2 regions of the Halomonas sp. EF61 genome follow, and region 2 is predicted to be linked to the other one. Evidence: predicted binding sites of a transcription regulator. Region 2 holds the regulator's gene; the other holds the start of a gene.
What was found. The regulator FNR, encoded in region 2, switches genes on or off when oxygen is low (the NO sensors DNR and NnrR bind a similar motif). The targets are predictions, from matches to a motif close to TTGATNTANATCAA.
Positions count from the first base shown of each region.

Region 1: a site for FNR is predicted at 1,562-1,575, ahead of NFI08_RS20510 (OmpW/AlkL family protein). Genes of this name have one in related genera too.

Region 1 is NZ_JAMSHM010000004.1:204,055-209,102, forward strand. It holds gene putP (sodium/proline symporter PutP) at 1-26, shown strand, start outside; gene NFI08_RS20500 (hypothetical protein) at 170-490, opposite strand; gene NFI08_RS20505 (OmpW/AlkL family protein) at 790-1,398, shown strand; gene NFI08_RS20510 (OmpW/AlkL family protein) at 1,677-2,315, shown strand; gene NFI08_RS20515 (gamma-glutamylcyclotransferase family protein) at 2,664-3,164, opposite strand; gene NFI08_RS20520 (YqcC family protein) at 3,205-3,549, opposite strand; gene NFI08_RS20525 (amino acid ABC transporter ATP-binding protein) at 3,733-4,482, opposite strand; gene NFI08_RS20530 (amino acid ABC transporter permease) at 4,479-5,048, opposite strand, start outside.
Region 2 is NZ_JAMSHM010000002.1:1,119,913-1,124,960, reverse strand. It holds gene NFI08_RS13880 (hypothetical protein) at 1-53, shown strand, start outside; gene ttcA (tRNA 2-thiocytidine(32) synthetase TtcA) at 286-1,245, shown strand; gene fnr (fumarate/nitrate reduction transcriptional regulator Fnr) at 1,406-2,146, opposite strand; gene NFI08_RS13865 (sulfite exporter TauE/SafE family protein) at 2,301-2,987, opposite strand; gene ccoS (cbb3-type cytochrome oxidase assembly protein CcoS) at 2,984-3,214, opposite strand; gene NFI08_RS13855 (heavy metal translocating P-type ATPase) at 3,211-5,048, opposite strand, start outside.

The sequences.
Region 1 (5,048 bases), on a different contig from region 2:
AGTTCGACACCCTGGAAGACGCCTGATCGTCAGTGATCGTCTGCCACGCAAGAAGGCCGCCCTCGGGCGGCCTTCTTCGTTACGGGACACATCGAGCACGCACCTGGCGCTCAACGCTCACTGACGGTCGAACCGCCCTGCCCACCTTGGCCGTGCACATCAGCCCCGTTCAAAACAGGCCGGCGTAGCGACACAGCAGCAGCACGATAAAGCTGACCAGCGCCAGCGGATACCAGGGCATGGCCCCCGCCAGGCGCCACCAGCCGGGTACCGCTGAGAAGTGCAGCGGCATGGACAACCCCCCGCCCAGCGCCCACACGCCCAGAACTACCATGGCCAGCCTCGCCGGCGTCGGGAGATCACGAATCAGCCAGGGTTCCAGCAGCAGCCACACCGCCAACAGAGCGGTCAGTGCGAGCACCAGTGCCGCCCCGCCCCAGGGCAGCGTCGACATGCCGAGCAACCTCTCACGCCTTCGTCTGGCCACCATCCCGCACTCTCCTCCGGAGTCTTCTCCCACAGTGAAGACGATTTATCGCCGGACGGCGAGCGTTTATGCAGTGCACAAGCGCGCATCGACGTCTACGCCACAATGTGCAAAAAAATTGTACAGCATTTACATTACCTACCCGCCCAAGTCGATTTAGTTCCATAAATTCTGGCTAGTTACTGCTATCTGGCCAATTAAATATTTCTACAAGACATTTAGAAACACTGTTCGTAAACTGCGAAGCGTACAAGGTTACTTCCCTCGGGAAGGATGCCATCGGATCATCAAGGAGGTCCCGCATGAACATGACTCGACTGATGGGCACCGCAGCCCTGCTCGCTACCACCACCTTCGCCGCCCAGTCTGCCCTGGCCTATCAGGCAGGTGACATCTACGTGCGCGGTGGCTTCGAGAAAGCCGATCCCACCTCGGACAACGGCGATATCGCCAACCAGGATCTCGATGTCTCCGAAGAGAACGGCTTCGCCTACGGCGCCGGCTACCTGTTCCACGACAAGTTCGGTGTCGAGCTCAACGGCTCCGAGGCCATGGAGCACGATATCGCGGTCAACGGCGGTAATGTGGGCAGCGTCGACCGTACCCCGGTCAACCTGATGCTCAACTACTACCCGCTGGGCGGCGTGGAAAACGCTCGCGTCCACCCCTACGTTGGCGTGGGCATGAACTACACCCACTTCTCCGACGAGAGCTTCAACGCCGACCTCGATAGCTCCTACGGCGCCGCAGCCCAGGTGGGTCTCGACCTCAGCGTCACCGACAACCTGCTGGTCGGCACCTACGCCCGCTACGCCGATGTCGATTCCGATATCGAGGTCGACGGCCACGATGTCGGCGAGGCCGAGATCGATCCGATGACCATCGGTGCCGGCGTCACCTATCGTTTCTAAGCGCTTGCGCTGTATTGAGAAAACGCCTGCGCGATCTTGAAATAAGCGGCTGACCGGTTAGCTCGATCGCGCCGCATTCCAACCGCAGTATCGAAGGCGTCTGGCTTTGCCAGGCGCCTTTTCTGGTGCGTTGCCGGTTCATTTTTGTCGACCAAAGGAGGTATTGAGGTAGATCAATAACCACGTTCTCGATGCGGCATACACTGCTTGGCAATCGGGCTCGCCGAATGGCTCGCCGACCGGCTCGCCCACTTTTGCCAGTACGCAAGGAGAACACCATGCGCCATCCCCTGATCACCACCGCCCTGGTCGCCGCCATCGCCGGCAGCGCCCTCGCCAGCAGCCAGGCCTTTGCCGCCTACGGCAAGGGCGACATCTACACCCGCATCGGGGTGGCCAAGGTCAAGCCCGACTCCGACAACGGCTCTCTGAGGGAAGGCACCATGGACACCGACGTCCATGACGACAACGGCTTCGCCTTCACCCTGGGCTACCGTTTCCACGACAAGTTCGGCGTCGAACTGCTGGCCGCCGAGCCCTTCGAGCACGACGTCGACCTGAACGTCGGTGGCAACGATATCGGCGCCAGCGTCGAGCACCTGCCGCCGACCCTGACCGTGCAGTACTACCCCTTCGGTGGCACCGAGGCGCGGGTACAGCCCTACGTTGGCCTGGGGGTCAACTACACCCACTTCTCCGACGAGGACATCGATACCGGGGACGATCTCGATCTGGAAGAGTCCTGGGGCTGGGCCGGCCAGGCGGGCCTCGACCTGGTCATCGACGACCACTGGGCGGCCAACATGGCGGTGTGGTATCTGGATATCGACAGCGACGTCGACCTCAACGGTGAGGACATCGGCGAGATCGAGGTGGACCCCTACGTGATCATGGCCGGTATCAGCTACCGCTTCTGATCCGGGTCAGTTCAGCAAAGCCTGCGATACGGCACAATACCTTCCGCAAACGCGATCTAACATTGGGAGACTGAAATGAGGGTACTCATTGTTGCGATGGTATTGGTGCTGATCAGCGGCACCGCACTGGCTCATGGTGGAGGTTGCCGAAAGAGCTCACCCGCAGGGCAGTGCTGCCATATGGACCGGAGCGCTGGCACCGTACACTGCCACTGACCCGCCATGCGGTATTGCTCTTCATTGCAAACGCCCGCCCCCACTTGGGAGGTGGGCGTTTTGCTGTTGACGTCAAAAAGTGGATTTGGCGACGCATCTGTAGCAGGCCGCAGTGCCAATAGGGGCAAGAAGCTAGCGGGGATGATGGCGTGACAGCCCCAACCTCCCGAGCGTGACCTCATCGAGGTGCTCGACGGCCTCCACCGCCGCCAGCGCCTGGTGATAGCCCTCGCTCAGGAAGTCACGACCGGCCAGCAGGTGCTCGAGGTACTCGCGGGCGGGCCGCAGGCCATCCCCCTGGCGTTCGGCGCCGGCGATATAGACCCAGGCCTCGATCGGCCCTTGTTCGGTGATCACCGGCAGACGATGACGGTCGTACTCGTGCGGGTAACCTTCGAAGGGATCCATCTGCCGGATCTGCTCGGGCTCGAGGAGTTCGAACAGCGCGCCCTCGACCCGATCGCCCGGCGCCGGCACCACATTGGCGTGGGCGATGCCCGGCACCCGGGAGGCCTTGTTGAAGCGCAGTGCGTAGCCTTCCAGGCTGCCGGCCAGCACACGCCGGGTCTCGCCGATGCGCGCGGCGACACGCTCAATGTTCATGTTGCTGCCATAGGCAAAGTACCAGGGCATCGCCTTCTCCTCGCTGGGGACTTCTTCCGTTACCGGCGATTCAGTTCTCGGTGATCAGCCGGTCGATATCCTCGATCACCTTCTGCAACAGCATCCGGTCCTGAGCGCGCGCGCCTTCCTGGATCAGGTAGGCGTCCACCGCCGGGGCCACATCGCAACTGGCGGGCAGGGGCGCACGCTGCTCGACCAGGGTATCGAGCCTGGCGATAAACACGAAGCGCAGCCACTGAGGCAGCGACATGGTATCGATGCAGAACGGCTGCCGACTGTTGAAGGCGGCGGCCTCCGGCTTGTCCATACGCCACATGTTGGCGGCCTTCATGGTCGCCTCGAGCTCGCGCAGGGCCGCGCCCAGGGCGTCGTGGACGGAAGGTTCGGTGGGCATGATGCCTCCGCTTTGAAAATGGGCTTGGTGCACGTCATTGTCGCGTGCCGGACCAGCAAGGGCCAGCCCGGTAGCAACACGCGCCGCCTGAGGATCCGCTGCAGACGCGACACCTCGAAGGGCACGCCTCGACGTGCAGACTTTCTCGAACGAGGATCTCGCCGGATGGATGAGCGACTCGGCCTACAGGGGCTCGGCGGCGGGCAGCACCTTGCGCAGGAAGTCCCGGGTACGCGGGTCCTGCGGTGCATGGAACAGCTCCGAGGGAGGCCCCTGCTCGACGATGCGCCCGCCCTCCATGAACACCACCCGGTCGGCCACGTCACGGGCAAAGGCCATTTCGTGGGTGACCACCAGCATGGTCTGGCGTTCACGCGCCAACTGCTTCATCAACGCCAGCACCTCGTCGACCCACTCGGGATCCAGCGATGAGGTGGGTTCGTCGAACAGGATCACCTCGGCCTGGGCGGCCATGGCGCGGCCGATCCCCACCCGCTGCTGCTGGCCCCCGGACAGCGACGCCGGATAGGCGTCCGCCTTGTCCGACATGCCGATGCGCTCGAGGATCTCACGCGCTCGCTGGTGGGCCTTGGCCCTGGGCCAGCGGTTGACCACGATCAGGCCCTCGGCGATGTTCTCAAGCGCCGTCTTGTTGGCAAACAGCGCGTAGTTCTGGAACACGAAGGCCGTGTGTCGACGGGCAGCCAGGATCTCGGACTTGCTGGCCTGGGTCAGGTCCAGATTCAGCGGACCCAAGGTCAATCGGCCACCATCGGGCTGCTCGAGAAAGTTGAGACAGCGCAGCAACGTCGACTTGCCGGTCCCGGAGGGGCCGATTACCACGATGATCTCGCCCTGCTGGATCTCCAGGTCGATGCCGTCGAGCACGGTGGTATCACCGAAGCGCTTGGTCAGTCGCTCTAGCTTGATCATCGACGATAGGCCTCGTTGAGTCGGGATTCCAGGCGCCGCTGCAGCCAGGCCAGCGCCTCGACGATGGCCCAGTAGATCAGCGCCACGGTGATGAAGGCCTCGAAGTACAGGAAGCTGCCGGCGGCCTCTTTCTGGGTCGCCCCCATCAACTCGGTGACGCCCAGGGTGAACGCCAGCGAGGTGGCCTTGATCATGTCGATGAAGTAGTTCATCAACGTCGGCACCGCGATGCGAGTGGCCTGGGGCAGCACGATCCGGCGCATCAACTGGCCGTTGGTCATGCCGATGGACAGCGCCGCCTCGGTCTGACTGCGATCCACGCCGACGATGGCGGCGCGGATCGACTCCGCCATATAGGCCGAAAAGTGCAGCGTCAGCCCCATGATAGTGGCGGTGATGCCATCGATGGTGGTCAGAAACGACAGCACCTGAGGCAATCCGTAGTAGAACAGGAACAGCTGCACCAGCAGCGGCGTACCGCGAAAGAACGAGATGAACCACAGCGTCAGGCCGTTGAGAACCGGGATCTTGAGTACCCGGATCACCGCCAGGCCACAGGCCAGCAC
Region 2 (5,048 bases):
TGCTGTTGCTGGGCGTGGTGGTGCGCTATCTGCTGGCGCTGAACGTCGTCTAGGCCCCGGCTGACAGGCACTTGCGTTCTTCGGCTTGCCAGACCAGACCAGGCCACGACGCGCAAGGGCGCCACTACGGCGGTGTCGTCCTTGGCGGTTTCCGATGTGCTGCCGACGAAAAGCCTCTCCCGTATTGTCCTCGCCGGGGTAAGCGGTCGCTGACCTCTTCGCCACTAAAGCGTCCGGATGGTAGACTGGCGCCTCTTTCATTTTCAGCCGTGATGTCCCGCTCCCATGTCGCCACAGTCCGCCTCCGCCACCCTGTTCGATCCCCGTACCCCCGAGGATGACCATCTCTCGATCGATGCCGGTGTCAGCCCGGCCGACCCTGCTGCGGATGGCGATCAGACGGAAGCCCAAGTTCAGGCCAAGGCACGGCGTGAGTTCAACAAGCTGCAGAAGCGCCTGCGCCGCCAGGCCGGTAACGCCATCATCGACTACGGCATGATCCAGGAAGGCGACAAGATCATGGTGTGTCTGTCTGGTGGCAAGGACAGCTACACCATGCTCGAGATCCTGCGCAGCCTTCAGCGCAACGCGCCGGTCAACTTCTCGCTGGTGGCGGTGAATCTGGATCAGAAGCAGCCGGGCTTTCCGGAGCATGTGCTGCCGAACTATCTGGACAGTATCGGCGTGGACTACCACATCCTCGAGCGCGACACCTATTCGGTGGTGAAGGAGAAGACGCCGGAGGGCAAGACCACCTGCGCGCTCTGCTCACGCCTGCGGCGCGGCTCGCTCTATGGCTTCGCCGAGGAGATCGGGGCGACCAAGATCGCCCTGGGCCACCACCGCGAGGACATTCTCGAGACGCTGTTTCTGAACATGTTCTTCGGTGGCAGCCTCAAGGCGATGCCGCCCAAGCTGCTCTCCGACGACGGCAAGAACATCATCATCCGCCCGCTGGCGTACTGCCGCGAGGCCGATATCCAGGCCTACAGCGAGGCGATGGAGTTCCCGATCATCCCGTGCAACCTGTGTGGTTCCCAGCCCAACCTGCAGCGCCAGGTGGTCAAGGAGATGCTGGCCGAGTGGGAGGTCAAGCATCCCGGGCGCCTCGAGAGCATGTTCAAGGCGGTGACCAATGTGGCGCCGTCGCAGCTGGCGGATCGGCAACTGTTCGACTTCGAGGGGCTGGAGGCCGTACAGGCCGAACGCCAGGCCCGGCGCATCGACGTGGTGGATGCCGGCTGATCTCGCCAACAGCGAATGTGCAGGACGCCATGACAGCAAAAGAGGCCGCATCTCCGGATGCGGCCTCTTTCTTGTCACACGCCATCTATTACGCTTTGCTTTCCAGATCCTGGGTACCGGGCGCTGCTGGCCAAGCCCGGCACACTGCCGCCAGGCCCGCTCAGGTAACTTCGGTGTCGGCCAGGGTCGACAGCGCGGTCAGGTCGAGGATATTGACCTCACGTCCCGATACCGCCACCAGATCCTGCTGCTGGAAACGCCCGAGGATACGGCTGACCGTTTCCACCGCCAGCCCCAGGTGATTGCCGATGTCGGCGCGGGACATGGACAGGCGGAAGCTGAACGGTGAATAGCCGCGGCGGCGGAAGCGGTCCGACAGGCCGAGGAAGAAGCAGGCCAGGCGCTGATCGGCGGTCTTGCGTGACAGCAGCTGCATCATCCGGCGGTCCTCTCGCAGCTCCTTGCTCAGGGTGCGAAACAGCTGGGCACGCAGCTCCGGTAGGGTCTGGGTCAGCGCATCGAGGCGGTCGAAGGGAATCTCGCACACCGTGGTGGTCTCCAGCGCCACCACGCTGCCGGGATAGCGGCCGTCGTCGATGCCATCCAGACCAACCAGTTCACTGGGCAGGAAGAAGTTGGTCAACTGAGCTTCGCCGCTGCCTTCGGTGGTGATCTGCTTGAGACTCCCCGATCGGACCGCGAAGACGCTGGTGAAGCGATCTCCCTGCTCGACCAATCGTGTGCCTTTCTTGATCGGCGGGTGACGACGGATGATGGAATCGAAGCGCTCGAGGTCGGCGGTCTCCAGCGACAGCGGAAGGCACAAGGAACTCAGGCTGCAGGACTCACAGCGAGTCTCATGCAGCATGGGACGCCGCCGATCTTGGGCCGTAGGACTCATTCGCAGCTCCTGTGGATCTGGGATCGATATTGACTGGGCCATGGGGAGAACAGACGTCGCCCGTACAGCACGTTGATGGCACTATTCTACACCCTCAGATCAGCTAAAAGTGGCGTCTACCTCTTTAGGATTAATAACTTAGAGGTAGGATGCGTCATTGATGCAGCCCAGTCCAAAGTTGCCAGACGGCAAAGGCGATGATCATGGCTGCGGCGGCGAGGCGTGTTGCCCGATGCGCCAGCAGGGCCTGCATTTGTCTGGCGGCGAGGCCCGTCACCACCAGCGCCGGAAGCGTGCCAAGACCGAAGCTCGCCATCAGCAGTGCGCCCTCGAGGGGCTCGGCCCGTGCCAGGCTCCAGGCCAGCATCGAGTACACCAGGCCACAGGGCAGCCAGCCCCAGATGGCGCCCAGCGCCACCGCCTGGGGCAGACGCACCACCGGCAACAGGCGTCTGCCTGCGGGTTCCAGGTACCTCCAGAGGTGACGTCCCAGTGCCTCGACGTGACGCAGGCCTTTCCATAGATCGGCAATGTAAAGCGCCATCAGGATCAACATCAGGCTGGCGACGATCTGCATCAGGCCACGCAGGGTCGGCGAAAGGCCGATCACCGAACCCAGGGTGGCAACCAGAGCGCCCGCCACACAGTAGCTGGTGATACGACCTACATTGTAGCCAAGCACCAGAGAGCCCACCCGCCAAGGTTGACGCATGCTGGGGGGGATGGCAAAGGTCAGAGCGCTCATGATGCCGCCGCACATGCCAATACAGTGTGCACCACCAAGCAGACCAAACACGAAGGCCGCCATCATGGGAGGCAGCTCCAGGCCGGTAGGGTTCACTCAGGCCCTCTGGACGATGGATCACGATCGGATGTCTGCGCAGGCGTTTCGGACGAGGAAGCGCCGTCATCGACACTGCGAGTGTCGTCCTCATCCTCGAACAGGATGCGATAGGCGGGGCCCTCGAGGTCCTCGAACTGGTCGTTGCGCACCGCCCAGAAGAAGGCCCAGACCGCCAGGCCCAGCAGGATCAACGACAAGGGTATCAACAGGTAAAGGATGCTCATGGGCCGGGGCTTGCGGTGACGGGTGAAGGCGTCGCGGTCGGCCTGGTGCGTCCACGCCGCAGACGCAGGGCATTAGCGATGACCAGCAACGAGCTGAGTGACATGCCGATGGCGGCAAGCCAAGGGGGCACGAAGCCCAGCGCCGCTGCGGGTAGCGCCACGACATTGTAGAGCACTGACCAGGACAGATTCTGGCGAATGATTCGACGGGTCTGGCGGGCCACCTCGATGGCTTGGACGATACCCGTGAGCGGTTCGCCCAGCAATACCAGATCGGCGCGGGTGCGGGTGAGGTCGCTGGCCCCGGCCATGGCGATGGCGAGGTCGGCGCCGGCCAGTACCGGCACGTCATTGATGCCATCACCGACCATGGCCACCTTTTCGCCCTGTGCCTGTCGCGCCTTCAAGTGCCCGAGCTTGTCCTCGGGGGAGGCCTCGCCACGCCACTGATCGACGCCCAGCGTGCGGGCAAGCTGGCCAACGTTGACGGCGCGGTCGCCCGACAGGATCTCGATGGCAAGCCCCCGCTGGGCGAGGGCGGCGAGGGTCTCGGCGGCGTCGTCACGGGGCTGATCGTCGAGCTTGAACCAGGCCTGGGGCTTGCCTTCGCTGGCCAGCAGCAACCAAAGTCCTGCGCCAGGGAGCTCAGGAACGGGTTGGCCCAGGCAGGCAAAATGCGGCTGGCCCAGTCGCCAGCGCCGGCCGTCGATCACGCCTTCCACGCCCTGACCCGGGTGATTGCGCAGTTCGCTGGCCTGGCAGCTGGCGTCGCGCCAGGCAGCGAAGGCGCGGGCGATGGGGTGCTCCGAGCCGGTTTCCAGTGCCGCCGCCAGGGCCAGATGCCGGCGCTTGGTGGCAGGGTCCATCTCGCCATTGTTGGCGCTTCCTTCGTCGTCGCTCAGCGGCCGGTGTTCGGCGAGTTGCATGCGCCCCCGGGTCAGGGTACCGGTCTTGTCGAAGACGACGCGATCGAGGCCGGCCAGGGTCTCCAGCGCATCGGCTCGCGTCACCAGTACCCCGGCACGTCTCAGCCGGCCGTGGGCCACGGTCAGGGCGGTGGGGGTCGCCAGCGCCAGGGCGCAGGGGCAGGTCACCACCAGGACCGACAGGGTGATCCACAGGCTGCGGCTAGGGTCGATCAGGCTCCAGACCAGCGCCACCAGGGCGGTGATGACCAGCAGGTTCAACACGAAGCGATGGGCCACCTGCTCGGCCAGGCGGGCGATACGTGGACGATGGGCGAAGGCACGGTCGGTGAGATCGAGAATGCCGGCGGCGCGGGTGTCGTCGCCGACGCGGGTGACCATCACTTCGATCGGGCTGTCCATGCACAGGGTACCTGCGTGCACGGTATCTCCCTGGCGACGCAGGCGGGGCAGCGATTCGCCGGTCAGCAGCGACTCGTCGATCTGGGCAAGGCCCGAGGTCAGGTTGCCGTCCGCGGGAATCTGGGCGCCGGGACTGACCCGAACCCGGTCACCCGGGACCAGCCGACTGGCGGGGATGACGCGTTCATCGCCATGCTCGTCGAGGCGCACCGCAGCACTCGGCAGGGCACTGGCCAGGGCATTGCCGCTACGGCCGTAGTGAGTACGGGCGCGAGACTCCAGGTAGCGTCCGAACAGCAGGAAGAAGGTGAACATGCTGACCGAGTCGAAGTAGCGGTCACCGGAGTCGCTCACGACCGACCAGGTGCTGGCGATAAAGGCCCCACCGATGGCCAGGGCCACCGGCACATCCATGCCCAGCACGCGGGTTCGCAGATCACGCAGGGCGCCGACGAAGAAGGGTTGGGCCGAGTACAGTACCACCGGAGTGGTCAGCGCCAGCGATA